DNA from 4 places in the Streptosporangium sp. CA-115845 genome. Region 2 is predicted to be linked to each of the others. Evidence: riboswitches for the same ligand, from Rfam matches in the RefSeq annotation. Region 2 holds a riboswitch; each other region holds the start of a gene.
The links. Region 2 has a riboswitch for cyclic di-AMP ahead of ACQP0P_RS46330 (NlpC/P60 family protein). Riboswitches for the same ligand answer to the same signal wherever they lie in the genome.
Positions count from the first base shown of each region.

Region 1 (7,774 bases), 2.3 Mb from region 2:
CGTCGAGCTGCCCGACACGCTCGGCTTCGGCCGGCACCTCGCCGGGCGGGTGCGGCGGGGCGAGCTGCCGGAGTCGCTGGTCGACCGGGCCGCCCGGCGCCTGCTCACCCAGAAGGTGCAGCTTGGACTGCTGGACCCGGACTGGACGTCGGAGAAGTCGGTGGCCGGGGCGCGGGCCGTGGACCTGGACTCGCCGGCCAACCGGGCACTGGCCCGGGAACTGGCCGAGCGGTCGATCGTGCTGCTCGACGCGGGCACCGCGCTGCCGTTGCTCGGCGAGGGGCGTCCGGGGCCGCGCCGGGTGGCCGTGGTCGGCCCCTGCGCCGACGACCCGCACACGTTCATGGGTTGCTACGCCTTCCCCAACCACGTGCTGCCCCGTCATCCGGGGCTCGGGCTCGGCGTGACCGCGCCCAGCCTGCTCGACGCGCTGCGGGCCGAGCTGCCCGATGCCGAGCTGATCCACGAGCCAGGCTGCGGCGTGCGGGGCGACGACCGCTCCGGCTTCGCCGCCGCACTCCAGGCGGCCCGTGAGTCCGACGTGTGCGTGGCCGTCGTCGGCGACCTGGCGGGAATGTTCGGGCTGGGTACGTCGGGCGAAGGCTGTGACGCCGAGGACCTGCGGCTGCCCGGCGTGCAGGAGGACCTGCTGGTCGAGCTGGCCGCCACCGGCACGCCGGTCGTGGTGGTCGTCGTCTCTGGCCGCCCGTACGCGCTGGGCAGCGTGTCCGGGACGGCCGCCGCGCTCGTCCAGGCGTTCATGCCCGGCGAGGAGGGCGGGGCGGCCGTCGCCGGGGTCCTGTCCGGCAGGGTGCAGCCCAGCGGAAAGCTGCCGGTGCAGATCCCACGCGGCCCGGGCGGGCAGCCGGGCACCTACCTGCAGCCGCCGCTGGGCTCCAACAGCCACGGCATCAGCAATCTCGACCCGACCCCGCTGTTCCCGTTCGGGTACGGCGCCTCGTACACCACCTTCGAGCTCGACTCCTTGAGGATCAGCGACGCCGAGGTGCCCACCGACGGCGAGTTCACCGTGTCGGTGCGGGTACGCAACACCGGGGGCCGGGCGGGTGAGGAGGTCGTCCAGCTCTTCCTGCGCGATGTGGTCGCCCAGGTCACCCGGCCGGTGCGGCAGCTCACCGGGTTCGCCCGGGTCCGGCTGGAGCCCGGCGCGAGCGCCCTGGCGACCTTCACCGTGCCCGCCGACCGGACCGCGTTCACCGGGCGCGACCTGCGGCGCGTCGTCGAACCGGGGGATCTTGAGGTGCTCGTGGGCACGTCGGCGTCCGACCTGCCCTGCCGGGGTCACATACGATTGACCGGCCCGCTGCGTCACGTCGGCCCGGGCCGCCGACTGGTCACCCGCGTGGATGTGGAACCGATACCGAGCTCTTCCGCCACACAGCAGGGAGGAACAGATGCCGGCCAGTCCTAAACGGGCCACGCTGGCCACGGTCGCGGCCTCGGCGGGCGTGTCGGTCGCGACCGTGTCGAAGGTGCTCAACGGCCGAGGTGACGTCTCCCCGGTGACCCGCTCCCTCGTGGAGTCGTTGCTGGAGCAGTACGACTACGTCGCGCCGCCGGGGTGACGCGGCCGTGCCGGCCACGATCGAAGTGGAGCTGGACGCCGATCTCAACGCGTACTCGACCGAGATCGTCCAGGGCGCCGTGCAGGCCGGGGCCGAGGTCGACGCGGCGATCGTGGTGAGCATCCGGACGAACGCCGACCGCGCCGGAGCCTGGGCGCGCGGCCTGGTCACGGCCGGACGACGGGCCCTGATCGCCATCACCAGCGAGTTGACCGCCGGGCAGCTCGCCGCCCTGTCCCGGGTGCGGTTGCCACTGGTCGTGATCGACCCGCTGAACCTGCCGCAGACCAGGGGGGTCACCAGCGTCGGTTCGACGAACTTCGCCGGGGGCCTGGCCGCGACGCAGCACCTGCTCACGCTCGGGCATCGGCGCATCGCCTACCTCGGCGGCCCGGCCACCGCCGCCTGCAACCAGGCCCGGCTGCACGGCTACCGCGCCGCCATGGAGGCCGCGGGCGCTTCGATTCCGCCGGGTTACGTACGGGCGGGGCACTTCCGCTACCAGGAGGGTGTGACGGGCGGCGCGGCCCTGTTCGACCTGCCTGAGGTCCCCACTGCCATCTTCACCGGCTGCGACGACATCGCGCTCGGCGTGCTGGAGGCGGCCAGGGCGCGAGGGTTGCGCGTGCCCGAGGATCTCAGCATCGTCGGCTTCGACGACACCCAGGTCGCCTGCATGGCCTCGCCCCCGCTGACCACCGTACGCCAGCCGCTGCGCGAGATAGGCGGCGTCGCGGTACGCACGGCCCTGCGCCTGGCGGCAGGCGAACGAGTCGACTCCCACCACGTCGAACTCGCCACCGAACTGGTGGTACGCGGTTCCACCGCCCCCGTCCCACCCGAGGGCTCCACCGGCCGCAACTGACCCGCTTACGGCCGCCCACCGGGGTACCGACGCCGTCCAACACAGTGGCGCGTTGTCAACACGGGGCCGCCCAGACCTGTTGTCAGCCCGGTGGATCAGTACATCGAGATGTGCGGGTGGTCGTAGTGGTTGGCGGTGATGCCGCCGCGGTTGGACATGGTTCTCCAGCCGGAGCCGTGGTTGATGCGCTGGCGCCAGATCACGTACTTCACTCCGAGCTTGGCCTTGTTCTTGATGGCCCAGGCGGCGATCTCGTCGCCGAGCGCGAGGTTGGCGGCTGAGGGCATCGTGCCGCCGGTACTCATCATGAAGTCGCAGGCGCGGCCGAGGGGGTGCTCGCCGCCGTCGTTCGCGGACCGGTAGCAGCCGACGGCGTACGGGAGGTCGAAGCGTCTCCTGACGGCCTCACGCATGATCCGGGTCCGGTCGGTGATGTTGTCGGCGCCGGTGGGGAGTTGCGGGGCCCAGCTGCCGTCGGCGCGGCGCCCGGAGCCGACGGGGGCGAGCCGGTCGAGTCTGTTCTTGATCTCCTTGATCACATCTTCGGCCTCATCGCGCTGGGCCTGCAGATCCTTGGCCTCCTCGATGATGTCGTCGGTGAGCCTGGCGGCCGTCTCGGTCGCCCTCTTCCTACGTTCGAAGCTCTCGGCGAAGCCCTGCAGGTGCGCGCTCTGCTGGGCGGTGAGCTGCTCCATCACCGCGGCTCCCCCCATGTCGTCGGCGAACAGCAGCGCGGGCAGGCCTCCGATGCTGCTCTGGTAGCGGAGCTGGACTATGGAGTCGACCTGCTTTTCCGCCCTGGCGTAGAGGTCGGAGGCCCTGGCCAGGTTCTGCTTGGCGACGGCCTCGGCCTTCTGTGCCTTCTTGAGGGACTCGCGCTTGGCCGCGTATGCCTCGATCAGCCCGTCGACCTTCTTGCCGAGCTTGGCCAGCTCGGCGCGGAGCTTGGCCTCGGTCGGCTTGGGCTCCGCGCTTCCCGCGGTGGGGGCACCGAGGGTGAACGTGGCGATCAGGCTCAAACAAAGGGCCAGAGTCGCATGCCGACGGAACGTGGGGGACGGGGCCGCCACGAACTCTCCTCTCCTTCCGCCTACCGGGTTAGCTGACGGGTTCGGGCTGGAGAACGCCCTTCCACCGAAGTGGTTTCACCCCAGGTGCGGTGGTTCCCCGGCTCCCGGGCGATGCGCCTGGGATTAGGCATATCGGCTGTTGCAGCCGATGTGGGAAGGATAGTAGTGGTAAACACAGAGTCACGCGACTTCAAGACGAGACCAATTGGTGATTAGTTCGTGACAACAGAGCGCAGAAGGTGTGCTGTCTCCTCGGGCAGCACGTCGTTCACGAAGGCACCCATGGCCGACTCGGAGCCGGCGAGATATTTCAGCTTGTTCGGCGCGCGGCGGATGCTGAACAGCTCCATGTGCGCGTACGACAGGTCGCGACCGGTGTTGACCGGCGCCTGGTGCCAGGCCGCGATGTAGGGCATCGGCACGCCGAACAGCCCGTCGAGGCGGCGGAGCACGTCGGTGTAGAGCGGTCCGAACGCCGCGCGCTCCGCGGGCTCCAGCCCGACCAGGTCGGGGACCTGCCGGTGGGGGTAGAGGTGGACCTCCACCGGCCAGCGCGCCGCGGCCGGGACGAACGCCGTCCAGTGCTCGTTCGAGGCCACCACCCGGACCCCGGCCTCCCGCTCCGCGGCGAGCACGTCGGCGAACAGGTTGCCGCCGGTCCGCTCCCGGTGGCGCCCGGCCGCCCCGAGGGTCAGCTTGGTGCGCGGGGTCACGTAGGGGTACGCGTAGATCTGGCCGTGCGGGTGGGCCAGGGTGATGCCGATCTCGGCTCCCCGGTTCTCGAAACAGAACACCTGCTCCACACCCGGCATCGCCGACAACTCCGCCGTACGGTCGATCCAGGCCTCCATGACCAGCTCCACCTGCTCGGGGGGGAGCAGCGCGAATGAGGAGTCGTGCTCGGAGGTGAAGCAGACCACCTCGCAGCGGCCGATCCCAGGGCGGACCTCGCTCAACCCGCCGACCTGCTGATAGTCGCCCAGATAGGTGGAGAACGAGGGGAACCTGTTCTCGAAGACCGCCACGTCGTAGGCCGCGGAGGGGATCTCGGTGAGGTTGCCGGAGGTGGAAGGGCAGAGCGGGCACTCGCTGGCCGGAGGCAGGAAGGTGCGGCCCTGGCGGTGTCCGGCCACCGCGATCCACTCCTCGGTCAGCGGGTCGTAACGCAACTCGGAGGCGGTGGGGCGGGGCGGCAGGTCGCGTCCGTCGACCGCTCCGCGGTCGGCGTCGTCGTGGCGGTCGAAGTAGAACAGCTCCCGGCCGTCGGCCAGGTGGGTGATCGTACGCTTCATCGGCCGACGCTCTCGCTCTCCTGCTGTGGCTCTGTGATGATCAGCTCTCCCACCGAGGCGGCGAGCTCCTCGCGGGCCTCCTCGGTCAGGCCGGAGTCGGTGACCACGATGTGGGCCTGGGCCAGCTCGGCGATCGTGCTGATGCCGACCGTGCCCCACTTGGTGTGGTCGGCGAGCACCACCAGGCGGTGTGCGGAGGCGACCAGCTCGCGGTTGGTCTCGGCCTCCAGCAGGTTGGGTGTGGTGAACCCGGCTCGGGCGCTCATCCCGTGCACGCCGAGGAAGAGGGTGTCGACGTGGAGTCCCCGGATCGCCGTGACCGCGATCGGGCCGACCAGCGCGTCGGAGGGGGTGCGGACCCCGCCGGTGAGCACGACCGTGCGGTCGGCCCTGGGGGAGCGGTGGAAGACGTCGGCGATCCGAATCGAGTTGGTGATCACGGTCAGCTCGGGCACGTCGGTCACGTGGTGGGCGAGCGTCCAGGTCGTGGTTCCCGCGGAGAGTGCGATGGCGGTGGCGGGCCGGACGAGCAGGGCGGCCTGCTGGGCGATCGTCTCCTTCTCCGCCTGCTGGCGCGCCGACTTGGCGGCGAAGCCCGGTTCCTCGGTCGAACCGGACCCGGTGACGGTGGCGCCACCGTGGACCTTCTCCACCAGCCCGCGCTCGGAGAGCACCTCAAGGTCGCGCCGGATCGTCATGTCGGACACGCCGAGCTCCCGGACGAGATCGGCGACCCTGACCCCGCCCCTGCTCCGCACCCTCTCCAGGATCGCCTGCTGCCGCTGCTGGGCGAGCATTGACTCACTCCCTTTAATCCACCAGATTCCACCAAAATACCACAGCGAGTATCGGGAAATAATGGTGAATTATGGTGGTCACCTGCTCACAGCCGCTCAAGCTCCGCCATGATGTTCGCCCGCGCCGCCTCCTCCAGATCGGCGATGTGGAAGATCGCCGGAAGATCGAGCAGCGAGCGCAGCACCGCGGCCCTGCCGGACCTGAAAGCGTCGTCGGGCACGAAGGCGTACTCCTCGCGCACGGCGGTCGTGTAGCCGGCATAGACCTCCGGCGACGCGCCCAGGATCGCCAGGTCCGCGTCGGACAGCACGGCCCCGTCCGCGTCGCCCGGTGCGGGGGCGTGTGTGACGGTCAGCCTGACCAGCCGGGCGACCGTGGCCACCGCCTCGGGGGAGAGCCCCATCTCCGGCAGCGCGCGCTCGGCCAGGATGGCGCTCCGCTCCTCGTTGTCGCCGCGCCGCGGGTCGTAGACGGCGTCGTGGAACCAGGCCGCCAGCCGTACCAGGTCCGGGTGCTCGGCATGAGAGGCCAGGGTGTCGATGTGGGCGAGCACGGCCTCCAGGTGGGTGACGGTGTGATACCTGCGGTGCGGCTCGTCGTACCGGGTGATCAGTTCACGGCCGAGGGGTTCGGCCTCGAGGCTGGCCAGGGACCGCCAGCGGGCCATCAGCTTCTCGCGCATGAGGGCGAGCCTAGAACCTGGCCGGAGGGGAGGGTCCTCCGGTGCGGGAGGCACTGATCGTCAAGGTTGGGGCAACGCACTCACCGGAGCGGGGCGGATCGCGGTTCGGGCCTTGTGCGCCGGGCGTCGCAGGAGGAACGTGAAGGTCTGAACCGGTGACATCGAGTCCCGTACGGGTCCGGAATGACGGGTCCGGAATGACGGGTCCGGAATGACGGAGGCCGGCACTCGCGGGACCTGGAAGGACCTCAGGGAAGGGGTGGTCGGCATGGCCAGAAGATCGCGTAAGGGCAAGGCCCGCAAGAAGCACAAGGCCAACCACGGCAAGCGGCCGACCGCTCGCTAGCCGCACTGATCACAGAGGCCGACTCCACGGGGACGGGCGGTCACGCGGGGCGGCCCCAGGAGGCCAGCAGCCGGGTCTGCGCGTCGGTGTCGGAGGGCACCTTCCGCTGCTCTCCGGCCTGGTGCTCCCCGACGGCCGCGGTCTGCCGGTAGCCGGGTTCCGCGTCGGCGAACCAGGTGGCGCAGGCCGCGACCAACTCCGGGTCGAGCCGCTCGTCGGCGCCGATGGCGCGAGCCAGGTCCCAGGTGTGGATGAGAGCGTCGGCGAACAGTTCGGTGATGTACTCCCGGCCGGGCACGTCGCCGAAGGGCAGGTGGACGACGCGGTCGAGGACCCGGTGATCGACCGCCGCCTGGACGGCGGGCACGGCCGAGGTGTCGAACGCCTTGATGGGGTCGTCGCCGAGCAGGTCGCCCTCGAAGGCGTCGCCGATCTCCGCGTGGGTCCGCCCGGCCAGCAACTCGGGAGCCCACAGGTTCTCGCCGACCACGTGGTTGACGAGGGAGCGCACGTCCCAGTCGACGCACGGTGTCGGATTCTCCCACTGGTCGGGGCCGATCCGGTGGACGAGAGCGCCGAAGTCGTCCAGCGCGCGACGGTAAGCCTCGGGTACGTCGATGGTCATCATGTCCTCCCGATGCCCTCCCGGGTTCTCTCCCGGCCCTCATCTTGACCGTAACCCCTGGCCCGCCAGTAGTCATCGCGTCAATGGACATGACCGGTACGTCCGGGAGCGCATCCGACCGGACGGCTTCATCTCCCGGTCATCTCGGCGTCGGGGAAGAGTCACGGTATGGCGTGAGGATTTCTCCTATGCGCACCACGACCTTCACCCGAGCGGCCGTCGCCGCGGCCACCGGCCTGATCCTGCTGCCCGCGGCCGTGGCCCCGGCCGCCGCCGGATCCGGCCCCCGAGGCATCGAACTGACCTTCCTCGGCCGCTACACCACCGGCACCGTCGCCGCCGGTGCCTCGGAGATCACCGCGTACGACGCCAAGACCCGTCGGGTGTTCGTCGTGAACGCGCAGGCCGGTACCGTTGACGTGCTCGACATCCGCGACCCGCGCAAGCCTCGCAAGGTCGCCACCCTGGCCACCCCCGGGGCCAACAGCGTCGCGGTACGCGACGGTCTGG
Region 1 is NZ_CP191988.1:7,450,108-7,457,881, reverse strand. Features, by position in the region: gene ACQP0P_RS35435 (glycoside hydrolase family 3 N-terminal domain-containing protein) at 1-1,432, shown strand, start outside; gene ACQP0P_RS35430 (LacI family DNA-binding transcriptional regulator) at 1,416-1,586, shown strand; gene ACQP0P_RS35425 (substrate-binding domain-containing protein) at 1,594-2,451, shown strand; gene ACQP0P_RS35420 (coiled-coil domain-containing protein) at 2,547-3,470, opposite strand; cyclic di-AMP (ydaO/yuaA leader) riboswitch at 3,525-3,661, opposite strand; gene galT (galactose-1-phosphate uridylyltransferase) at 3,734-4,813, opposite strand; gene ACQP0P_RS35410 (DeoR/GlpR family DNA-binding transcription regulator) at 4,810-5,610, opposite strand; gene ACQP0P_RS35405 (HD domain-containing protein) at 5,697-6,293, opposite strand; gene ACQP0P_RS35400 (50S ribosomal protein bL37) at 6,505-6,639, shown strand; gene ACQP0P_RS35395 (TIGR03086 family metal-binding protein) at 6,680-7,267, opposite strand; gene ACQP0P_RS35390 (choice-of-anchor I family protein) at 7,453-7,774, shown strand, end outside.
Region 1: it holds a riboswitch for cyclic di-AMP, as region 2 does, so the genes downstream of both, ACQP0P_RS35420 (coiled-coil domain-containing protein) here and ACQP0P_RS46330 (NlpC/P60 family protein) in region 2, are expected to answer to the same signal.

Region 2 (7,774 bases):
CCACCATCCGCGACGGCTCCGGTGATCTCCAGGTCATGATCTCCCTGGACAAGGTGGGCGAGGAGGCACTGGCCTCGTGGAAGCGCGACGTCGACCTCGGCGACCACGTGGGCATCGAGGGTGAGGTCATCACCTCCCGCAGGGGGGAGCTGTCCATCCTCGCCGACCGCTGGGCGATCACTTCGAAGTGCCTGCGCCCGCTGCCGGAGAAGCACGCCGGGCTCACCGACCCCGAGGCGCGGGTCCGCCAGCGCTACGTCGACCTCATCGTCAACGACGAGGCCAGGAAGCTGGCCTACACCCGCAGCGCCGTGGTGCGGTCCGTCCGTGACTTCTGGCACGAGGAGGGCTACCTGGAGGTCGAGACGCCGATGCTCCAGCCGATCCACGGTGGAGCCACGGCCCGGCCTTTCAAGACCCACATCAACGCCTACGACATGGAGCTCTACCTTCGCATCGCGATCGAGCTCTACCTCAAGCGGCTCGTGGTCGGCGGTATCGAGAAGGTCTTCGAGATCAACCGCAACTTCCGCAACGAGGGCGCGGACTCCACGCACAACCCCGAGTTCACGATGCTCGAGGCCTACGGCACGTATCTCGACTACAACGACATGGCCGACCTGACCCAGCGGATGATCCAGAAGGCGGTCGTGGCGGCCCTCGGCCACTCCGTGGTCGTCCACCAGGGGCAGGAGATCGACCTCGGCCTGGCGAAGTGGCCGCGGATCACCCTCTACGGGTCGGTCTCGGAGGCACTGGGCGAGGAGATCACCACCGCGACGCCCCTGGAGTACGTACGCAAGCTCGCGGACGCTCGGGAGATCCACTGGGATGCCAAGTGGGGCCAGGGCAAGCTCGTCCAGGAGATCTTCGAGGCGCTCGTCGAGCACACGCTCATCCAGCCCACGTTCGTCATGGACTATCCGGTGGAGACCTCCCCGCTGACCCGCCAGCACCGTGACAACCCGCTCCTCACCGAGAAGTGGGACCTGATCGGGTTCGGCACCGAGCTCGGCACCGCCTACTCGGAGCTGGTCGACCCGGTCGAGCAGCGCCGCCGCCTCACCGAGCAGTCCCTGCTCGCCGCGGGCGGGGACGCCGAGGCCATGCAGCTTGACGAGGACTTCCTCACCGCACTGGAATATGCGATGCCGCCCACCGGTGGCATGGGGCTCGGCATCGACCGCCTCATCATGGCCTTCACCGGTAAGAACATCCGCGAGACCATCCTGTTCCCGCTGGTCAAGCCGACCGGCTGAGTCTGAGGGCAGCGCCGCCGGACCGCATGGGACGAGGTCCCCGCGGTCCGGCGGCGATCGTTTCCGCCAGGCGGTGTCCGCCGGGATCGAAGCCCGGATGACGGCCCCGGGCGGCATCCCCGGGGCGGGCCGGTCGGGCTCGGCGCGCACCTTCGAATCCCGGTCGGCGGTACCGGGTGGCGCCCTCACCACCTCGCGAGCACCTCTTCACCGTCCCGCACGGCTCCGTGCCGGCGCGCGTGGGCGCGAGCACGGCACGTGGACGATGCCTGGGCGGACGGGGCGAATCCCCCATGGGCCGGAAACCGCGGGGTCCGTGCTCACGCTCCCCCGTGCAATTTCGGACGGCTTTCTGCATAGCGCAGAAACTCCCTTTTAAGCATGTCCAATATCGCCTGACGTCTGTGGTCGGCACCCGATACTTCGCTAATGCCGCAAAGGCGCTCTTGCGGGCTTCCCATTTCAGAGTTTTCCGCGAGGCGCCGTCAAGGCGCCAGACGGCGTGGCCGTCGAAGAGCGCCAGGAAGAGATCGATTTTCCCGGGGAAAAGTGGGCGGCTCGCTTCCGTCGAGGATGCGGCCCCGCGGGTGCGTGCCGCCGCGGCGGTTCCGGCAAAACCTTGTTCTGCCAGGACTTCTGTTGTCGCAGCCAGGGGGGCACCTGCGGGCTCGTGCGGGGGCACGGTCGTGACTTAACCCCAAAGGCACTGACATATCATGAGTACTTCACGTAGCACCTAGTATGTCAATAGTGGGCGCGCGCTATGAAGAGTAGAACTTGACGACCTTTGAACAAGGCGTTTACCGTTCCTGGCGGACGGTATTCATTTCCGGCGTCTCGCGCCCGGTTTCCAGAGTGGGGGGAGTGACTCTTGATGGCATATCCAGAAGTGGATTCTCGCCATGGCGACAGCCCCCTGGGCATGAGTGATATCGGTCTCAGCGACGACGACCTCGTGCTGCTGGCTGAACTCGCCAAGGGCGTCACCGTCGACAGGGTGGGCCGCCGCCTCGATATCAGCGGCCGGACCGTCAGGCGCAGGCTCAGAGGCATCTGTGACCGCATCGGTGTCGCCACGGCGATCGAGGCCGTGGCCTGGGCGGCCCGCCGCCGCCTGATCTAGGCCCTGCCCCTTGGCTGTTCTGCCCACCGCGGTCAGACGGCGCCTCACCGCGTTGCCGTCGGTCACCGCACCTGCGGGGCACCGTCGGGGCACAAGTCCGAGGGGCGCAAGTCCGAGGGGCGCCGTCTGACCGGCCCTCGGCACGGCAGGATTCGCCGCCCGGCCAAGGGCCGGGCGGCTCGCGCCGTGACCGGTCCGGCTCAGCCGCTCAGGCGGCGATCCGCACCCCGCCGGCGAAGGGCCGGTTGTCGATCGTGGCGATGTGGACGACGTCACCCGTCCGGGGTGCGTGGACCATCAGGCCCGCGCCGATGTAGATCCCGACGTGGTGCAGGTCGCTGTAGAAGAAGACCAGGTCGCCTGGGCGCAGGTCGTTTCTGGAGATGTGGGTGCCCGCGGTCCACTGGTTGCCGGTGTAGTGCGGCAGGCTGATGCCGACCTTCTGGTAGGCCCACATGACCAGCCCGGAGCAGTCGAAGGAGTTGGGGCCCTCGGCGCCCCAGACGTACGGCTTGAGCTGCTGGGTGAGCGCCCAGCGGGCCGCCTCCGCCGCCCTGCCGCTGCCCACGATGGGCACGTCGGTCTTCACCCGGGCGCCCCTGTTGCTGACGGCCCTGGTGCGCACCTCGCTGAACAGGTCGCTCTCGACCCGCGTGACCAGTCGCTCGATCTTGCTGCGCCTGCCCTCGAGCTCCCCCAGGAGCGCCTTGACCTCTGAGGTCCTCGCCTTGGCGCCGGCCTGCGCTCGCTCGGCGGCCTCGATCGCCCGGCCGACCTGGGCGACCTCCTCGCTCTGCTGCTGCTGGAGGGCGTAGTTGGTGGTGGCCTGGTCGAGGAAGGTGTCGGGGTCGGTCGCCTGGGTGAAGGCGAGCCCGGAGTTCAGGCCGCCGGACATGTAGTTGCTCTGCGCGAGGAGGGTGGCCTTGGTGCGCCGGATCGCGAGCTCCGACTCGCTCGTCGCGAGGATCTTCTTGGCGCTTTCCGCGGCTCGCTGGGCCTGCTTGAGCCTGACCCGCTCGCCGTTGTACTGCTCGGCGAGCGTGCCGATCTCCTCGTGCAGCTTCTCGGCCTGCTTGGCCAGCTGCTGGAGGCTGGGCTCGGGATCCGCCGTGGCCGAGCCCAGGGGGACGCCGAGGGTCATGATGGCGAACGCCAGGCCGATGACCGCCATCCGGCGACTCCGCCTCCGCGGCGCGCGTTCTCGACAGCGGGCGTCGCCGCCCGCGTGCTCTCCTGCGCGGTCGCGCATGCGCTTCACCAACGGGCTCCTCTCCTCGGCCGCCTACCGGGTTAGCTGACGGGTTCGGGCCGGAGGCAGCCCTACCGGGTGCGCCGGTGGCACTCGGATTCACCCCGAAGGACGTGGTGGGTCCCCGGTTCCCCTGGTCGGGAGATTCGGCGGGTCAGGCTTTTACGTCTCTGACATCGAGCACGGAGATTAGTGCACTCGTGGTTCCTGCTCAACCAGAACTGCGAACTCGGTAGAGGTTTCGCAACTGAAATGTCACGGAAAGATCACATGCCAATATGATCAACATGGCCATTACGCTGCCTTTGCCTTCCTCGCGGCGGGCGCGGCGCGGGTCTTCCCAGGTCCGGGACCGTGCCAAAGATGAGCTGCGACACATTAGAGGCGCCGTGCGCCCAGCGTGGTAATGCAACTACCAAGGGTCATGTGATGCCCTCGGGGTGAGAGTTAAGGATGAGCCGTAATTGAAGGCCGGAGAGGACGTACGCTGATCGGTCATGGAGCAGCTTGCGGAGCATTCTCCCGTGCCGTTCGCGAACCCCGGGAAAGAGGGGGAGCGGCGAACCGGATCCGAGGAAGAGGAGCGGGGGTCACCCGCTCCCGGCGCCACCCCGGCGGTCACGGTCCGCCGTGCCCGCACCCCGGACGTCCGCGTCATCAGGCGGCTCGTCGACACCTACGGTGGAGCCGGCCCGCGCCTGCTGGAGAAGGCCACCGTCACCCTGTACGAGGACATTCAGGAGTTCTGGGTCGCGACTGACGCGGAGGGGATAATCCTCGGCTGCGGGGCGCTTCATGTTCTCTGGGAGGACCTTGCCGAAATTCGGACCGTTGCCGTCGATCCGACCCGCAGGGGAATGGGAATCGGCCATCGGATCGTCTCGGTGCTCATCCGCACGGCTGCCGAACTGGGCCTGCGCAGGGTCTTCTGCCTGACCTTCGAGGTCGACTTCTTCGCCCGGCACGGATTTCAGGAGATCCAGGGCACACCCGTCGCCCCGGAGGTCTACGCCGAACTTCTCGCCTCCTACGACGAGGGCGTCGCGGAGTTCCTCGATCTGGAGCACGTCAAGCCCAATACCTTGGGAAACACCCGGATGCTGCTGCACCTGACACACGAGCCCGACTCTGATGACTTTAGAGATGACTGACTGGAAAGGTGACTGTTGATTCCTATGTCGATACCTTGTGCAGCAGCAAGCATGTGCGTCTGACATTTGCCACATGCGCAGTCTAAGTGAGGTGACGCGGTGAGCAACGGACAGCCGCCGTATCCGCAGGATGATCCCGAGCGCAGTCGCACACCTTCGGGACAGCCGGATTACGGACAGCACAACCAGGGCCGAGCCCCTGGCGAACTCGACCCCGATGTGACGATCATGGGATATCGGTCGGAGGGATCGCAGTCGAACACCGGCCCGGGGGTGGCCCAGCCCGGCTATGGTCAGCAGGGCTACGGGCAGCAGCAGTACGGGCAGCAGGGGTACGGGCAGCAGCAGTCGTACGGTCAGCAGGGCGGGACGGACGCGTACGGCCAGCAGCAGGGCTATGGCCAGCAGGGTGGGACCGGCGCGTACGGTCAGCAGCCCGGCTACGGGCAGCAGCAGTCGTCCCACGAGCAGTCGGGCTACGGCCAGCAGCCCGGCTACGGGCAGCAGCAGCCGGCCCAGCCGGGTTACGGCCAGCAGCAGTACGGTCAGCAGCAGCCGGGCTACGGCCAGCAGCCGGGGTACGGTCAGCAGCAGCCGGCCCAGCCGGGTTACGGCCAGCAGCAGTACGGGCAGCAGCCCGACTACGGCCAGCAGCCGGGGTACGGCCAGCAGCCCGACTACGGCCAGCAGCCGGGGTACGGCCAGCAGCCCGGCTATGGGCAGCAGCAGTACGGGCAGCAGGGGTACAGCCAGCCTTACGGCGGTCCCCCCGGCGCTCCCGCCCCGCTCGCCGAGTGGTGGCAGCGCCTGGTGGCGCGGATCGTCGACGCGATCATCCTGGCGATCCCGGCGGTGATCATCAGCGCGGTGCTGACCGGTCTCCTGGTGACGGCTCCCAGTTTCAACCTCGCGACGGGCGCCGGCACCGATGGGAGCGGTGTCTTCCTCGCGAGCCTTCTCATCGCACTGGTCAGTGCGGCGATCTACTTCGCCTACGAGTTCTTCATGATCAGTAGGGGTGGGCAGACCGTCGGCAAGATGGTCATGGGCATCAAGATCGTGCCCATCGGCAGTACCCTGCCGCCGGGCGGGCTCAGCTCCGACGTCGCGCTCAAGCGCGGCGGTGTGTTCTTCGGCCCGCAGTTCCTGAGCTGGATCCCCCTCCTCGGCTGGATCGTCAACATCTTCAGCCTCGTGAACGTGCTGTGGCTGCTGTGGGACAAGCCCCTGCAGCAGGCGCTGCACGACAAGGTGGCCGGGACGGTCGTCGTCAAGATCAAGTAGTTCCGGGTAAATCGGGGCCGGCGGTTGAACCGCCGGCCCCGATTTCGCGTCCGGACCAGAAAAACGGGGACCGTTAGGGGTGGGTAACCGTCTCGGCCGCGGAAGCCACGGAAGCGTAAAAATCATTTGCCGCGCCATGGGCGACGCGGGGGGACTTATGCTCGAGCCCCGGCGTGCCCGGCGGAATATTCGCGTTTGAGACCGGACAAGGGGCTCAGGAGAGCCCGCAAGCCGCTATGAGCCGCCAATGCCGGATCTGCCCTCGTCGAAGGTTCGCACACCAGTCGTCGAATGGCGGGACCGGCCCGCCTCCCGCATCCCCGGTGACGGCCCGCGGGTTTCTCTCCTTCACCTTCCGTCGCGCGTTCAGGGGTCTTCTCGCGGAGTTGGATCATGGGTGTGTGGTGTTGCCTGGGTTGTCCCGTGAGCCCATCGTCTTTGGTGGTTATACGGTCTACGACTATGTACTCCACGCCGGAGTGGGTCGTACTCTTGGCAAGAAAGCGTTGAAGATCCGTCTTGTTCCGTAGGCTTGCGTCGCATCGGCTGCCGCCCGGGTGATGAAGCGAGCCGCTCTCCGCCCGGGTGTTCTGCCGACGGTGGACATTCTCGCGATGAACCGCCCGCGGTGATCTCCGGTTCCGTGACAAGGCGTTGTTCATCCCGGCGGGAAGGCTCTCCCACCAGGAGCTTCGCCCCTCCAAGGTCGGTGGCGCAGCGGCCGGAGAGCGGGCGGGCATTGGTATTTTCGAAGGCGACGATGATCACCTGATCGTCCTGTCGGTTTTTCCCTGCGGCTTTACGACTGCAACCGGTAAGGCGGCTGGAGAGAAGCATTAGGCTGGAGAGTGACGGGCACGGTCGCCCCTGCTGACACGCGTCGCCGTCCGGTGGCGCTATGGTCATCTGTGGGCGGTTCCAGACTGATCGGGCGGACACCCGCATGGCTCGGGAGTCGTCGCCAAATTTTCATGGTCTCCAGAAAGCCACCTAGCGGTACGGAGCGAGGACGAATGTACGACGTATTGTCCGCGTTGATACCTCCGGCGGTCGTCGGCGGAGCCTTCATCTTCGGAGTCGTCAAGCTACTTCGGAGTGAAGCCGCCGGTCGCCGGCCAAAACAGTCCGACCCGGCCGAGTCGCAGAACAGCTGATCCGCCGGAGCACCGACAGAGAGTGTCTCGGTCGGCTGTGAGAATCGCCGGGCTCCTGGAATTGCCGCTCTTCGATCGCGGGTATATGTTTAGCTTGCGAATGAAACAATACTCCGCGAAAGGATTGTGTAGATGGCCAAGCAGATCCAGGAGATTCTCATCGACGACCTCGATGGGGGCGAGGCCAATGAGACTGTCGCCTTCGCGATTGACGGCACCAGCTATGAGATTGACCTGAGTGACGTTAACGCGAAGAAGCTCCGCGACTCCCTGTCGCCTTTCGTGCAGAGCGCCCGTCGTTCCGGCGCGCTGGCACCCCGCCGCCGCCGCGCGGGTGGCGCGCGGGCACTCACGCGAGAGAAGAGCGCCGACATCCGGGCATGGGCGAAGTCCCACGGCCTTAATGTCAGCGAGCGCGGTCGAATCGCCTCCAAGATCGTCGAGCAGTACGAAGCGGCTCACTAGATCGGCTCAGTGGATCGAGTGAATCATGCGGTTATGGCGGTCACGGTGGGGTCCGGTGGCGGCCATGACCGCATGATGTGTTTGTCCGG
Region 2 is NZ_CP191988.1:9,747,577-9,755,350, reverse strand. Features, by position in the region: gene lysX (bifunctional lysylphosphatidylglycerol synthetase/lysine--tRNA ligase LysX) at 1-1,259, shown strand, start outside; gene ACQP0P_RS46335 (LuxR C-terminal-related transcriptional regulator) at 2,182-2,382, shown strand; gene ACQP0P_RS46330 (NlpC/P60 family protein) at 2,591-3,553, opposite strand; cyclic di-AMP (ydaO/yuaA leader) riboswitch at 3,646-3,793, opposite strand; gene ACQP0P_RS46325 (amino-acid N-acetyltransferase) at 4,129-4,782, shown strand; gene ACQP0P_RS46320 (RDD family protein) at 4,882-6,066, shown strand; gene ACQP0P_RS46315 (histone-like nucleoid-structuring protein Lsr2) at 7,353-7,685, shown strand.

Region 3 (7,774 bases), 1.4 Mb from region 2:
ATCGGCGGCGCCGGGAACGCGGTGGAGGTGGGCACCTTCACCGGCTACTCCTCCATCTGCCTCGCCCGCGGGCTCGCCCCCGGCGGCCGGCTCACCTGCTTCGACGTGAGCGAGGAGTGGACGGCGGTGGCCCGGAGATACTGGGAGAAGACGCGGGTCTCCGACCGCATCGAGCTGAGGATCGGCCCGGCGGCCGAGCGGCTGCGCGAGCTCCCCGACCATCCCGGGGTGGATCTGGCGTTCATCGACGCCGACAAGGTCAACTACCCCGTCTACTACGAGATCCTGATGTCGCGACTGGTCTCCGGCGGGGTGATCCTCGTCGACAACACGCTGTGGAGCGGCCACGTCGCCGACCCCGGCAGGGACGACGAGACGGTCAGGCACATCCGCGAGTTCAACGACATGGTCAGCGCCGACGGGCGGGTCACCTCGATCATGCTCCCCATCGCCGACGGCCTCACCATGATTCGAAAGCACTGACGAGAACTTTTCCGAATCCGGGACGGGCGCAAACCTTTTCGATTACTTTAAGTGATGTGCAGAACACGTTGCGCCCACCCGCACGGAGGGAAGGATGACCCTGTGGGACTACTCATGGAAAGATCGATCGCCTACCAGATCACCGATCAGAGCGAGCTCGAGCAACTCTACCTGGAGCTCGTCGAGCGGTTCGAGAAGCATCGAATCGAAATCATCAATGGCCGGATCGTGGTGAGGGAGATGCCCACGATCGCTCACGCCGACGTCGTTTACCAGCTCATGGCCCAGCTCATACCGTTCTCCATGGAGAAAGGATGGCGCGTCTACCCGGAAGCCAAGCTACTCCTTCAGGTGCAGGCGGACCGCTTCGAACCCGACCTCATCGTCGTTCCCCCGAACCCTCGCCTCTGGGATCCCAGCCATGTGTACGCGAACGCCACGCTGCTGGTCGCAGAGGTCGTCTCCCCGAGCAGCGTTCACGATGACCATGTGGTCAAGCCGCGGGCCTGCGCACTCGCGGGAGTCCCGCTCTACCTGGTGATCGACACCTTCGCGAACCGTTTCAGGCTGCTCAGCCGACCGGGCCCGGAGGGTTACGCCGACGAGATCACCGAGTCGATCGGCAAGCCTCTTGAGTTGCCCGCGCCGTGGAACCTCACGGTCGACACCGGCAAGCTGATCGAAGGATAGACCCGCTCACGGAGGAGGCCCTGCCAGGCGGAGACCCGGCCTCCTCCGGCTGCCACCGAGGTAACCGACCGTAGACGTGTTGGCCAGGTCTCCTCGCGCCCCTTGGCGGCACCTGTCGCCGCGCTGCCCCACTTCGCGCATGTGGGGCATCATCCCGGGTCAGATGCCGCGTAAGAGCCAACACCGTAGGTAACCGCCCCGGGTCAATCGGGGCCGCACGCGAAACGCGGGGCTAGCAGATCTTGTGGACCCAGTTGTGCGGGTCCGGGCGGGAACCGTACTGGATGCCCACGAGTTCCTCACGGATCCGCCCGGTGACCGGCCCCTGGGTGCCGTCGCCGATCGTCCAGGCGCGGTCGGCGCCCTTGACCGAGCCGACCGGGGTGACGACCGCGGCGGTGCCGCAGGCGAAGACCTCGGTGAGCTCGCCCGACTCGCAGCCCCGCTGCCACTCCTCGATCGACAGCCGCCCCTCCTCCGCCCGCAGGCCGAGGTCGCCGGCCAGGGCGAGGATCGAGTCGCGGGTGATGCCCGGCAGCAGCGTACCGGTGAGCGCCGGGGTCAGCAGGCGGTCGCCGTAGACGAAGAACAGGTTCATCCCGCCCATCTCCTCGACGTAGCGGTGCTCGCCCGCGTCCAGCCAGACCACCTGGTCACAGCCCTGCTCGACGGCCTGGCGCTGGGCCACGAAGGCCGCCGCGTAGTTGCCGCCGCACTTGGCGAAGCCGGTGCCGCCGGGGGCCGCGCGGGTGTACTCGGTGGAGAGCCAGACGCTGACCGCCCGCCCGCCGCCGAAGTAGGCCGCCGCCGGAGAGGCGATCACCATGTACTTGTAGGTCCTGGAGGGGTAGTTGACCCCGAGCGCAGGCTGCGTGGCGATCATGAAAGGGCGCAGGTAGAGGCTGTGTCCGGGCGTGGTCGGCACCCACTCGCGGTCGGTCTGGACGAGCAGTTCCAGCGACTCGACGAACGTCTCCTCGGGCAACTCGGGCATGGCCATCCGCAGCGCGGAGGTGTTGAAGCGGGCGGCGTTGGCCTCCGGGCGGAACGTCACGATCGCGCCGTTCTGCTGGCGGTACGCCTTCATGCCCTCGAAGAGCTCCTGCGCGTAGTGGAAGACCGCGGTCGCGGGGTCGAGGCTGAGCGGGCCGTACGGCATGAGCCGGGCGTCGCGCCAGCCCTCGCCCTCGGTGTAGTCGATCGAGATCATGTGATCGGTGAAGACCTGGCCGAACCCCGGAGCCACCATTACCTGCTCGCGCTCGGCCGCGGTGCGAGCGTGGTCGGAGAGCTGCACGTCGAAGCTGAGCTTCTGAGCGGTGGTCATGACGCGGATCCTTATCTTGATGTCTGGCTTACCCTCGGGTCCATTCTGCGTTGGACCGGGTAACGGGAAACTACTGCATCCATGCCGAAAACCGGCAGTGCGCGGGAAACAAAACGCGCCCGGCGGCTCGTAGGAGCCGCCAGGCGCGTCAGGATCGAGGGGGCGGCTTCCTCAGCCGGCTACTCGTGCGGTGATGTCGTCACCGATCTCCTGGGTGGTCCGGCCGGCCCAGCCGGCCAGCCGCTCAAGCAGGTCGTCGGCGACGGCCTGCTCGACCCGGGCCGCCTCGCCGGCCAGCCCCAGGTGGTCCAGGAGCATGGCGACCGACAGGATGGTGGCGGTCGGGTCGGCCTTGCCCTGGCCCGCGATGTCGGGGGCGCTGCCGTGGACCGGCTCGAACATGCTCGGCGCGGTGCGGTCGGGGTTGACGTTGCCGCTGGCCGCCAGGCCGATGCCACCGGCGATCGCCGCGCCGATGTCGGTGAGGATGTCACCGAAGAGGTTGTCGGTGACGATCACGTCGAAGCGCTCCGGCTGGCTGACGAAGAACATCGAGGCCGCGTCGACGTGGCAGTAGTCGGTCTGAACCTCGGGGTACTCCACGCTGACCCGGTCGAACGTACGGGCCCAGAGGTCACCGGCGTAGGTGAGCACGTTGGTCTTGTGGACCAGCGTCAGCTTCTTGCGGGGGCGGGTCACCGCCTTCTCGAAGGCGTAGCGCACCACACGCTCGACACCGTAGGCGGTGTTCAGCGACTCCTGGGTGGCGATCTCGTGCGGCGTGCCGCGGCGCATGGCGCCTCCGGCACCGGCGTAGGGGCCCTCGGTGCCCTCCCGGATGACGATCATGTCGATGTCCTCGGGGCGGGCCTTGCCCAGCGGCGTCTCGACGCCGGGGAAGAGCTTGACCGGGCGGAGGTTCACATAGTGGTCGAGCTGGAAGCGGAGCTTGAGCAGCAGGTCGCGCTCCAGGATGCCCGGGGGCACGCTGGGGTCGCCGACCGCGCCGAGCAGGATCGCGTCGTATCCGCGTAGCTCGTCGAGCAGCGGGTCGGGCAGGGTCTCGCCGGTCTCGCGGTAGCGCTTGGCCCCGAGGTCGTACGTGGTGGTCTCCACCTTGGTGCCGACCGCTTCGAGGACCTTCAGACCCTCGGTGACGACCTCGGCTCCGATCCCGTCCCCGGGGATGACCGCCAGGCGAATGTTACGCGAATCCATGCAGGCACCTTACCTGTCCGTCTCGGTGATCGAACACCGGTCTCACTCTTCGGACGTGTCCGCGCGTCCGCCCATGTGATCACTTTGTCCTTTTTTGCTCCCTATTGACCGTTTCGTGAGGTTTCGTTATCGTCCTCCCCATTCACATTGATGCCTAATCCGTACGGACCATCCCCTTACCGGCCCGTACGGAGCCGGGGAACCACTTTTTCCGGAATCCACCGGGCCCCCCGGGAACCTCGCTCCGCCCCGGAGCGCGCTCCCGGCCGCCATCACGGGATTCCTTGGGGCGAATCGGCGTGCTCTCGCGCCGTAGGGCGGCCTCCACGCCCGAGCCCGACAGCTCACCCGGCCGGCCTTATGGAAGGAATCATCCTGTCCGGCAAGATGTACTCCCGTGTCCTGTCCATCCTCGTCTCAGGCGCCGCGGTGTTCGCGGCCTCGGCCATGGCGCCGACGGCGGCACTGGCCGCCTCCCCTCTCCCCTCCCCCGAAGCTCCCCCGCTCGGCACCGTCAGGCTGAAGGCCGCACTGAAGAGCGCGACCCCCAGGCCCGCCTGGCAGAAGGCCGTGAAGTGGGCGATGTCCAAGCGCGGCACGCCCTACGTCTGGGGTGGCACCGGCAACGGCGGTTTCGACTGCTCAGGCCTGATGCTCCGCGCCTACGGCGCCGCCGGGATCAAGCTGCCCCGCGTCACCAACGACCAGTACGCCGCCTTCTCCAAGAAGATCGCCTGGAAGGACCTCAAGGCCGGTGACCTGGCCTTCTTCAGCGGCCTCGGCCATGTCGGCATGATCACCAGACCCGGTTACATGGTCCACGCCCCGCGGAGCGGCGACGTGGTCAAGGAGGAGAAGCTCAGCGCCTGGCGCCGGTCCTCCTTCGTCGGCGCGGTGCGCCCCGATCCGCAGGGGGTCAAGCTGACCGAGCAGATCGAGATCGCGACCGGCGGATGAGACACGCCGGCTGATCGGCCGCGGGAACCCCGCCGGCACCGGGAACGGGTTCAGCGGATGGGAGAACCACCGTTGTCCCGGCGGTCCAGGGCGGTCTGGAGCGCCTCGGCGGCCTCGTCCTTGACCTCTTCCGCGTGGTTCCAGGGATACATGTCGTACATGGCGAATCTCGTCTCGGTCGCATGCGAGCAGGGGCAGTGGTCGAGACTCCGATCAGGGCTCCGACCAGGCCTGGTGTCACGGGTCCGGATCACGGACCGGCGATCTGGGGCGTGGCGCCGGAGAATTGCCGGCCCACCCCTGTCAGGCCCCGTCGCGGCAGGCTTGGACCTGGCGCACTTCATCTCAGGCTACCTGGCGGCCGGAACGCCGTCTCGCCCGGCGTACACACTTCTCACATACCGAGACGAAAGGTGGCCGCCGCCCCACGGTGCGGGGCGGCGGCCACCTCGGTGGATCCTTTGCCTACCGGGCCTAGGAGGCTGGTGTTAAACGGCCGCTTAGCGATCATGGTGGAGCGTCACACCCACAGAGCGTCCGTTCCGGAGGCAGATTCGGCCTCCAAGTGGAGTGTGTGCTCCCGATCCTCACCGTTTTTGACGGCTTGGTGGAGGGACCAAGATTACTTCGCGCGAAAAACACCAGCCTCCTAGGCCCTGTCCCTTGGATCTTTTGCCCACTACGGCCAGGCGGCGCCTCGCCGCGTTGTCGTCGGTCACCGCAGCACGGCTGCGGCTCCCTCCTCCGCCTTGCGAGACACCGCCTGGCCGATCCTCGCCACGGCAAGATCCGCGGGACAGGGCCTAGTCGGCCAGGTCGACCGAGCGGCCGCTGTCGGCGCCGATCTCCGCGCCGATCTGGTCGATCACGTCGGCCGGGATGGCGGTGTCGACGGTGAGCGCGATGAGGGCCTTGCCGCCCTTGACGTCCCGGGCCACCTGCATCGAGGCGATGTTGATCGAGTGGTCGCCGAGGATGCGGCCGACCACGCCGACGACGCCGGGGCGGTCGGTGTAGGTGAAGAACGACAGGTGGTCGGTCGGCTCGATCTCCATCTGGTAGCCGTTGACCTCGACGATCTTCGTGACCTGCCGGGGACCCGACAGGGTGCCGGAGACCGAGACCGCGCGGCCGTCGGCGAGGACGCCGCGGACCGTCACGACGTTGCGCCAGTCGGGGCTCTCGGCGCTGGTGACCAGCTCGACCGAGACGCCACGGTCCTTGGCCAGCAGCGGGGCGTTGACGTAGGTGACGGAGTCCTCGACCACGTCCGTGAAGACCCCCTTGAGCGCGGCCAGCTCCAGCACGCGGACGTCGTGGGCGGCGATCTCGCCGCGCACCTCGACGTCCAGCTTGGTGGCGACCTCGCCCGCGAGAGCCGTGAACACCCGGCCGAGCTTCTCGGCCAGCGGCAGACCCGGCTTGACGTCCTCGGCGACGGCGCCGCCCTGGACGTTGACCGCGTCGGGCACGAACTCCCCGGCCAGGGCGAGCTTCACGCTACGCGCCACCTGGGTGCCGGCCTTCTCCTGGGCCTCGTGGGTGGAGGCGCCCAGGTGCGGGGTGACGACCACCTGGTCGAGCTCGAAGAGCGGGCTGTCGGTGACCGGCTCCTTCGGGAACACGTCGATGCCGGCCCCGGCGACGCGGCCCTCCTTGATCGCGGAGTAGAGGGCGTTCTCGTCGATGATGCCGCCGCGGGCGACGTTGACGAGGCGGACGTTCGGCTTGACCGCGTGCAGTTCCCGGTCGCCGATGAGGCCGATGGTCTCCTTGGACTTGGGCAGGTGCACCGTGATGAAGTCGGCCTCGCGCAGGGCCTCCTCCAGCGTGACCAGGCGGACGCCCATCTGCGCGGCGCGGGCCGGCTGCAGGTAGGGGTCGTAGGCGATCAGCTCGACGCCGAACGGCTGGAGGCGCTGCGCGACCAGCTGGCCGATCTTGCCGAGACCGAGGATGGCGACGACCTTCTCGTCGAGCTCCACGCCGGTGTACTTCGAGCGCTTCCACTCGCCGCCCTTGAGCGCGGAGTGCGCCTGGGCGACGTTGCGGGCGGAGGCGAGGATCAGCGCGACGGTGTGCTCGGCGGCGCTGGTGATGTTGGAGGTCGGCGCGTTGACGACCATGACGCCTGCCTTGGTGGCGGCCTCCACGTCGACGTTGTCCAGACCGACACCGGCGCGGGCGACGACGCGGAGCTTGGGCGCGTGGGCGATCGCCTCGGCGTCGACCTGCGTGGCGCTGCGCACGATGAGCGCGTCCACGTCGGCGAGCGCGGGCAGGAACTGGGCACGGTCGGCGCCGTCGGCGTGGCGGACTTCGAAGTCCGCGCCCAGGACCGCGAGACCGGCCTCGGAAAGTTCCTCGGCGACCAGTACGACGGGCTTGTTCACAGGCTGGATCCTTACTAGGCGGTGAGGGTGCACGGACCTCACGTAGTCTATCGGCGCTTGTGAACGTATTCACGAGTGTCCCGAGATGCGAGACGCGACCGCCTCCATGATCCAGTACGCCGGTACCCGCCCCTGACACATCCCATGCGCCAAAATTCAAGTTGGTCTTGATCCTAAGAAAACTTCGCGATTACCCTGATAAGCCGTGGGTCACTACCTATCGTTCCTCATATGAGCATCGGGAACCCCGCTCTCGGCAACGTACTCGCGCAGCACGGCGAGCCGCACCGGCTGCTGGCGGCGCTTGCCGAATGGGGACTCCTGGTCGCCGTGCGACCTGACCGATCCGTCGTGCTCGGCACGACGCAGGCCGGTGAGCGTGTCCTGCTCGGGTACACCTCGGCGGACACCTACGCGCGGCACCGTGGCGGCCACTCGCTGTCGGCGTGCGACGCCGACACGGTCCTCGACATCCAGCGGGTCACCGGCGTGCGGGAGATAGTGATCGACGCGGCGGGCCCCGCGGCCGCGGCCGTGCCGATCGAGGATCTCCAGCGCTACCTGCTCTCGAAGCGCAGCGGCTCCGCGTCCGTGCTGTCGAGTGCGACGCCGACGGCGTACGCGACCGGGGCGATGGCCACGGTCTCGCGTCCCGCGCCGGTGCGCCCGCAGCGAACGCCGGTGCCCGCCGCGCCCGCCCAGCCGT
Region 3 is NZ_CP191988.1:8,310,330-8,318,103, forward strand. Features, by position in the region: gene ACQP0P_RS39710 (O-methyltransferase) at 1-483, shown strand, start outside; gene ACQP0P_RS39715 (Uma2 family endonuclease) at 598-1,173, shown strand; gene ACQP0P_RS39720 (branched-chain amino acid aminotransferase) at 1,406-2,500, opposite strand; gene ACQP0P_RS39725 (3-isopropylmalate dehydrogenase) at 2,672-3,718, opposite strand; cyclic di-AMP (ydaO/yuaA leader) riboswitch at 3,860-4,091, shown strand; gene ACQP0P_RS39730 (C40 family peptidase) at 4,079-4,675, shown strand; gene serA (phosphoglycerate dehydrogenase) at 5,479-7,068, opposite strand; gene ACQP0P_RS39740 (hypothetical protein) at 7,300-7,774, shown strand, end outside.
Region 3: it holds a riboswitch for cyclic di-AMP, as region 2 does, so the genes downstream of both, ACQP0P_RS39730 (C40 family peptidase) here and ACQP0P_RS46330 (NlpC/P60 family protein) in region 2, are expected to answer to the same signal.

Region 4 (7,774 bases), 3.3 Mb from region 2:
CGCCAGGCTGGGTGGCGCGCCCATCGCCGCGCAACTGGAGACCGACAAGAAGTTTCGCGAGCTGGTCGCGGAGACGCTGACCGCGGGCTGGCCGGAGCTGGTCGCGAGTCTCGCCGAGGGCGCGGTCCCGCCGGCCGCCGAGCCCGTCATGGTGGCCGCCGCCGCCTACCTGACCCGCCCGCCCGGCTGGGCGGCCATGGTGGAGGCGGCCCGCGAGGACCTGGAGCGGTCGGTCGCCGTCGCCGAGGGCTCCGCGCAGGAGCAGACGCTCTCCCGGCTGCGTGAGCAGTTGGCCGGCCAGAAGAGCGCGGCCAAGGAGGAGTCCGAACGGCTGCGCGAGCAGCTCAAGGCCTCACGCTCGGAGGTCTCCGACCTGCGCCGCAGGCTGCACGAGGCCCGGGAGCGGGCCAAGGCGGCCGAGGCGCGTGCCGCCGACGCCTGGGAGGCGGCGGAGGAGGCGAAGGCCGCCGCGGTCTCGGCGGGGAGCAGCGTGGAGAGCGAGCTGCGCCGTCTGCGCGAGCGGCTGGCCGACGCCGAGCGTCAGCTGGAGTCGACGCGCAGGGCGGCCCGTGAGGGCCGCAGCGTGGAGGACACCAAGGTCCGCATGCTGCTCGACGCCCTGCAGGACGCCGCCGCGGGGCTCCGCAGGGAGCTCGCCCTGCCCTCCGGCATCCACCGTCCCGCCGACTCGGTGGCCTCGGTGGCGCCGGGCAGGCAGGGGGTCCAGGCGGTTCCCGCGCGGGCGCTCGCCGACGACGACCCCGCCCTGCTCGACCAGCTGCTCGCGCTGCCGCAGATCCACCTGATCGTCGACGGCTACAACGTGACCAAGACCGGTTACGGTACGTTCACCCTCGCCGACCAGCGCAATCGCCTCCTCACCGGCCTCGGCGCGCTCTACGCGCAGACCCGCACCGAGCTGACCTGTGTTTTCGACGGCGCCGAGTTGAACGGGCCGGTCCCGGTCTCGGCACCCAGGGGGGTGCGGGTGATGTTCAGCGCCCCCGGGCAGATCGCCGACGACCTGATCCGCCAGCTGGTCCGCGCCGAGCCCACGGGACGCGCGGTCGCGGTGGTCTCCTCGGATCGGGAGGTGGCCGAGTCGGTCCGCAGGATGGGCGCCCGGCCGGTCCCCTCGCTGCTTCTTCTCAGACGTCTGGGGCGGGCGTGAACCTTTCCCGGTGATGGCGCATCGAACTACCGGAAGGTATTTCGATCTCCCCAGGGGCACTCGATGAAGAAGATCATAACGCTCGCCGTCGTCGTTCTGGCCATCGGGGCGACCGTTGCCACACCCGCCGCCGCGGCTGCGGTGGCCGGCATTCCCAAGGGCTTCCTGCTGTACGAGAAGGACGCCGCGAAGAAGGACAACGACCCCGAGACCAACTGGACGGTCAGCAACTCGGCGAAGGCCCGGCTGGCCGTCGACCCGTGTGACAAGGCCGCGCCGGCCGCGACCGGCAGGACGGCCGCGCGGACGGTGACCTTCACCGGCGTCCCGGATTTCCTGAAGGTCGAACAGGTGATCCTGTACCGCTCGAAGGCCGCCGCCGCCGGAGCCGTGGCCCGGCTGCGCTCCGCCCTGACCACCTGTGGTTCCAACACCAACGCGGGCTCCACCTACCGTTACGTCTCCTCGCGCCTGACCGGGCTCGGAGACGAGGCGCTGAGGATCTCCGGGCAGGTCTACTACGGCGGGAAGGCCGGCGTGGGCGGTGAGCGCGGCGTGCTGGTCAGGAAGGGCAACGCGGTCCTGGTCTACCTCTGGGGCGGCGAGTACTCCAAGCCGGCGAAGAGCGACTGGACCAGGCAGCTGAGCGACGCCAGGAAGATGACCGCGAAGATCTGCGATATCGCCGCCTGCTGACGCTCCCCCGGGAGACCGGGACTGCTACCTGCAGCTATAGGGCTGAACACAGGAAAAGGTGATCTAAACCTTACTTGTTCTGTACTATTCGCCGCAGGTCTGTGCAGTCTGGAGGCGTTGACGTGACCGTGGCGGGTATGCCGGTTGGACTCATGCGGATACCGGTGGCGGCCGGGCTCGCCCTCGCGCTGCTGATGGTGCCGGTGAGCGGGGCCTCCGCGGAGCCGAAGCCGACACTCGCCCAGGCCAAGAAGAAACTGGAGAAGCTCAACGAGCAGGCCGACCAGATCGTCGAGAAGTACAACCAGGCCTCGGAGAAGTGGAAGCGGGCCAGGAAGAAGTACGCGACGCTGAACGGCGAGCTCGCCCGGCAGAGCGAGCAGGTCGCCGGGCTGCGCAAGGAGCTCGTCGCGATGGCGGTCAGCACCTACCAGTTCGGCGCGGTCAACAGCTGGGAAGGCATGATCTACCAGGCCGACCCCGGCGCGCTGCTGAGCGGCCTGGCCTCGGTCGACCAGATGTCGGCTTCCCGGGCCCAGTCGCTGAGCGCCTTCGACGAGGCCACCAAGGCGCTGCGGCTCAACAGGAATCTGGCCAAGGGCGCGCTGAGCGAGGCCGACGAGACGCGCGACGAACTGGCCAGGGAGAAGGCCAAGGCCGACAAGATGGTCAGGGCTCAGACGAAGCTCCTGCGCGAACTCAACGTTTTCAAGACGGGCAACCCCGAGAGCACCGGGATCCAGTACAGCGGCCCCGCCTCGGGCAACGCCCGCGCCGCCCTGCAGTTCGCCTTCGCGCAGGTCGGCAAGCCCTACCAGTACGGCGGCACGGGGCCCGGCGGCTGGGACTGCTCGGGCCTCCTCCAGGCCGCCTGGCGCAGGGGGGGAGTCAGCCTCCCCCGTACCACCTGGGAGCAGTGGAGCTGGGGCACCAGCCGCAAGGTCTCGCTGAACGACCTCCAGCCGGGCGACCTCATCTTCAGTGAGGGCCTGGGCCACGTCAGCATGTACGCGGGCAATGGCCAGATCGTGCACGCCCCGCAGACCGGCGACGTCGTCAAGGTCGTCCCGCTCTCGGCCTACGGCCGTCGCCTCGTCGGAGCCGTCCGCCCCTGAGGAGCGGAGGCCCGCCCTCCGGTGGTAAAACCTGGTGCGCCGTCGGCGACGGCGCTGATCCGTGCTCCGCGGCGGGAGAGGGCACCCTCGCGGCTTCAACCATGAATTACGGCAAATGTGATGAACATTACAGAAATTGCGATTTGTCGGGTGTGATTCCGAGGGTGTGACGAGGATCATATCTTAATAGCATAAATGGCCATTAAGCAGGGGTAACGGGAAGATCACGAAGGCTTATTGATCTTCTTGTTTGGCGAATGCTTTGCCGAAGGTTGGAGATCGGGGTAACTTCTGGCCTCGCGACGTGCAAGCCATGCCGTCGCGGTGAATGTCGGTCTTCGGGCCGGTGTCCCTATAGAAATCCAGCCGGCCGCCGTTCCCCTGCCGGGGACGGACCTCATCACGGCGGCCCGCCGAATCCATGCAGCCAGGAGGCATGGAACCGGGGACCCAAAAGGCCCGATACAGCGTGGCCGGGGGTGAATCAGCGCATTTGCGCCGTAGGGCATCTTCCAAGCCCGAACCCGTCAGCTAACCCGGTAGGCATCAGTGGAAGCACCAAGGAGAAATCCTGTCTACCACCCCGTGTAACACCCGTCTGTCGCGCCTTTTCCGCCTTTCCCTCGGCGGCATCGCCCTCACCCTGACCGCCTCAGCCGGAGCGGTCACCCTGGGGTCGACGGCGGCGAGGGCGACGACGGACAGTACCCCTGAGATCCTGGTCAACACCGCGGCCGGAGTCTCCGAGCAGGCCGAGGGCACGAAGAGAACCGTGCACAAGGCCAAGGCCGATACCAAGGTCAAGACCAGGATGAGCAGGGCGGCCCTGCAGAAGGTCCGGGCTCGCAAGGCCGTCTCGGCGGCCAGGCGGCAGGTCGGCGATCCGTACCGGTGGGGTGCCTCCGGTCCCGGCGCGTTCGACTGCTCGGGGCTCGTCAAATACGCCTGGCGCAAGGCGGGCGTGTCCATCCCCCGGATCACGCACAGCCAGTTCCGGGCGATCAGGAAGAAGGTCTCGTGGAGCCACCTGCGCCCCGGTGACCTGATGTTCTTCAGTGGAAAGGGCCACGTCGGCATGTACGTCGGCAAGGGCAGGATGGTCCACTCGCCGAGCAGCGGCAAGACGGTCCGGATCGTGAAGCTGGAGGGGTACTACAGGTCCTCCTTCGCCGGAGCGGTCCGGCCCGGAGCCTGAGCCCGGGCAGGGACGCCGGCCCCGTTCCTCACATGTGCGGGGACGGGGCCGCTCCGTTTCCGGCGGAGGCCGCGAGCGCGTGGCCGGCGGCCCGGGCCGGTGCGGATCCACGCTTCCGGCAAGGAACGTCACGATGCCGGTCGAGTAGCATCGACTCGTTATGTCCGTCCCGAAGGGGCGCCGCACCGTGCTCGCCGGGATGCTGGCGCTGATGAGCGTGGGCCCGTCGGCCGGGACGGGACCTCTCCTGGCCGGAGCCGGGCCGCTCCCGCGCACTCCCCGAGAGCTCCCCGACCACCCCCTGCCGCACGACCCTCGCCGCGACGCCGGAGAACTCCCCGCCGGCCTTCGCGACCTGTGGCCCGGTGCCGCCGTCGTCGTCCGGGGCGAGCACTCCCTCGTGATCGGCCACCACGTCGCGCCCGCCGTCCTGCGGGACCTGGCCGCCGGGGCCGACCGGGCCCGCCGCGCGGTCGCGGCGATCTGGGGGCCGGTCCGAGCGGTGATCCTGTTCCCCGCCACCGATGCCGAGGCCGCGGCACTCGCCGGAGCGGAGAGCACCCGGGGCCTGGCCGCGATGGCGGCCGCGGACCGGGTGATCGTCCTGCCCTCGGGCTACGCGAGGCTCAGCACGACCGGCAGGGACGTGGTGATCACGCACGAGCTCGTGCACGTGGCCACCGGCGCGACCCGTGGCGGCCGGGTGCCGATGTGGCTGTCGGAGGGCTTCGCCGACTACGTGGGCTACCGCGATGCCGGGATCCCGGTGCGGACGGCCGCCGCCGAGCTGGTCGCCGAGGTACGCGCCGGAGTCCTGCCCGCCCGTCTCCCCGGTCCCGCCGACTTCGCCCCCGGCGCCCCGCGGCTCGCGCAGGCGTACGAGGAGGCCTGGCTCGCCTGCCGGTTCATCGCGGAGCGCTTCGGCGAGAAGGCCCTGGTGAGGCTCTACGGTGGCGATGTCACCGGCACGCTCGGCCTGTCGCCCGCCCAACTCACCGTGGCGTGGCGTGACTACCTCGGAAAGGAACTCGCCTGACATCCTTGTGTCCTTTCCCGGTCCAGGCCTCACCTGGCGGATCTCGCCGCGGCGAGGAGCGGTCGGCGGGTGCCTCGCAAGGCACGGGAGGGAGCCGCGGCGTGCCGCGGTGACCGGTGACGACTCGGCGAGGCGCCGTCCGGCCGACCGCGGCAGGCAGAAGATCCAAAGGACGGGGCCCAGGGTTCGGGCTCCACGCTGGAGGTGTTTGATGACGCTGAGCACGACGGACGCGCCCTCGGGGGTGCGGCCGGCGGGGTGGGCGCTGGCCGCGCTGGGGGTGGTCACGCTGGCGGTCGTGGCGTTCACCACGCCCTGGCAGGAGCTGCCCGAGGGGGCCCCGGCGGTCGTCCCCGATCCGGCCCGCGACTTCACGGCCGAGCAGATCGCCAGGTCCGAGGCGTTCGACAAGCTGGTCAGCGTACCGGGTTACCTCTCCCTGGGCCTGACGCTGGTGGTGGCGGGGGTGCTGGTGGGCACCCCGCTGGGCGCGCGGCTCGTCGGCCGGCTGCGGGGGCCGTGGTGGTTGCGGGCGCTGCTCGGCGTGCTGGCGCTGTCGGTGGCCGTCGCGATGCTGCGCTGGCCGCTGGGGATGTGGTCGGAGACCTACCTGCGCGACTTCGGGCTGTCCACCCAGACCTGGCCGGCCTGGACCGCCGACCGGATCAAGAGCATCGGTGTCGGCACCGCGCTGACCGCGATCATGGTTCTGGCGGTGGTCGCGCTGGCGCGGCGCTACCGGCGCTGGTGGATCCCGGCGGCGGCCGGCGCGTTCGCGCTGACCGTGGCGGCCTCCTTCGCCTATCCGGTGCTCATTGAGCCGATCTTCAATGACTTCAGGCCGATGGAGGCCGGACAACTCCGCGACGACCTGCTCGCCATGGCCGCCAGGGACGGTGTGCCGGTGGAGGACGTGCTCGTCGCCGACGCCTCCCGGCGGACCACCGCGCTCAACGCCTACGTCTCCGGATTCGGCGCGACCCGCAGGATCGTCGTCTACGACACGCTGCTCCGGGCGCCCGCCGACGAGGTCGAGCTGGTGGTCGCGCACGAGCTCGGTCACGCCAAGGCGGGCGACGTGCTCTCCGGTACGCTCGTCGGAGCTCTGGGCGCGGCGTTCGGGGCGGTCCTGCTCTACCTGGTGACCTCGGCGGGGGCCGTGCGGCGCCGCGCGGGGATCTCCTCCATCGGCGACCCGAGGGCGGTGGGCCTGGTCATGGGGTTGCTCAGTCTGGCCGCGGTGCTGTCAGGACCGGCACAGAACCTGGTCAGCCGGCACATCGAGGCTCGTGCGGACGTCCACGCGCTGGACCTGACCAGGGATCCGGCGACGTTCGTCGCCATGCAGAAACGGCTGGCGGTCACCAACATCTCGGATCTGTCGCCCGACCTCGTGGAGTACGTGCTCTACGCCTCGCATCCCACCGCGCCGCAGCGCATCGCGCTGGCGCGATCCTGGGCCCGGCTGAACGGTCTCTCCGAGCCATGAGGCGCACGCTGGTGGTCACGAACGACTTCCCGCCCCGCGCCGGGGGGATCCAGTCGTTCGTGTACGGTCTCATCGCCCGCCGCCCGCCCGGCTCGGTCGTCGTCTACGCCCCCCAGTGGCCCGGCAGCGAGGACTTCGACCTGCGGCAGCCCTACCCCGTGGTGCGGCACCCCACCTCGCTGATGCTGCCCACCCCCGCCGTCGCCCGCCGGGCGGCCGCACTGATCGCCGAGTTCGGCTGCGAGACCGTGGTCTTCGGGGCGGCGGCACCGCTCGGGCTGCTCGCGCCCAGGATGCGTGAGGCCGGGGTCCGCCGCGTCGTCATGGTCACCCACGGCCACGAGGCGGGCTGGACGGCGCTCCCGATCGGCCGCCAGGTGCTCGCCAGGATCGGCGCGCACGCCGACGTGGTCACCTACCTGGGGGAGTACACCCGGCAGCGGCTGGCCAGGGTGATACCCGAGGACAAGCTGGTGCGGCTCGCGCCCGGCGTCGACACCGAGGTGTTCGCGCCCGAGGCCGGGAGAGAGCAGGCGCGCGCGGCGCTCGGACTGGGAGAGCGGCCGGTGGTGCTCTGCCTGTCCAGGCTGGTGCCGCGCAAGGGCCAGGACACGCTGCTGCGAGCCTGGCCCGGCGTGCTGCGGGACGTTCCCGACGCGATGCTCCTGATCGTCGGAGGTGGCCCGTACCGCAGGACCCTGGAGCGGCTGGCCAGGCCGATGGGCGGCTCGGTCCAGATCACCGGCCCCGTGCCGGAGACCGCGCTGCCCGGCTACCTGGCAGCGGGCGACGTGTTCGCCATGCCGTGCCGTACCCGCCTGGGCGGTGTCGACGTGGAGGGGCTCGGCATCGTCTATCTGGAGGCGTCCGCCAGCGGGCTGCCCGTGGTGGCGGGCTCCTCGGGCGGCGCCCCCGACGCCGTGCTACGCGGGCAGACCGGCCTGGTCGTCGACGGCACCCGTCCGGACGAGGTCACGGCGACCCTGGTCGACCTGCTCAAGGACCCTGCCGGGGCACGTGCCATGGGTGAACGCGGGCGCGAGTGGGTCGCGCGCGAGTGGAGCTGGGATCT
Region 4 is NZ_CP191988.1:2,977,818-2,985,591, forward strand. Features, by position in the region: gene ACQP0P_RS15730 (NYN domain-containing protein) at 1-1,171, shown strand, start outside; gene ACQP0P_RS15735 (hypothetical protein) at 1,235-1,867, shown strand; gene ACQP0P_RS15740 (NlpC/P60 family protein) at 2,005-2,982, shown strand; cyclic di-AMP (ydaO/yuaA leader) riboswitch at 3,384-3,543, shown strand; gene ACQP0P_RS15745 (C40 family peptidase) at 3,755-4,177, shown strand; gene ACQP0P_RS15750 (hypothetical protein) at 4,338-5,213, shown strand; gene ACQP0P_RS15755 (M48 family metallopeptidase) at 5,425-6,702, shown strand; gene ACQP0P_RS15760 (glycosyltransferase family 4 protein) at 6,699-7,774, shown strand, end outside.
Region 4: it holds a riboswitch for cyclic di-AMP, as region 2 does, so the genes downstream of both, ACQP0P_RS15745 (C40 family peptidase) here and ACQP0P_RS46330 (NlpC/P60 family protein) in region 2, are expected to answer to the same signal.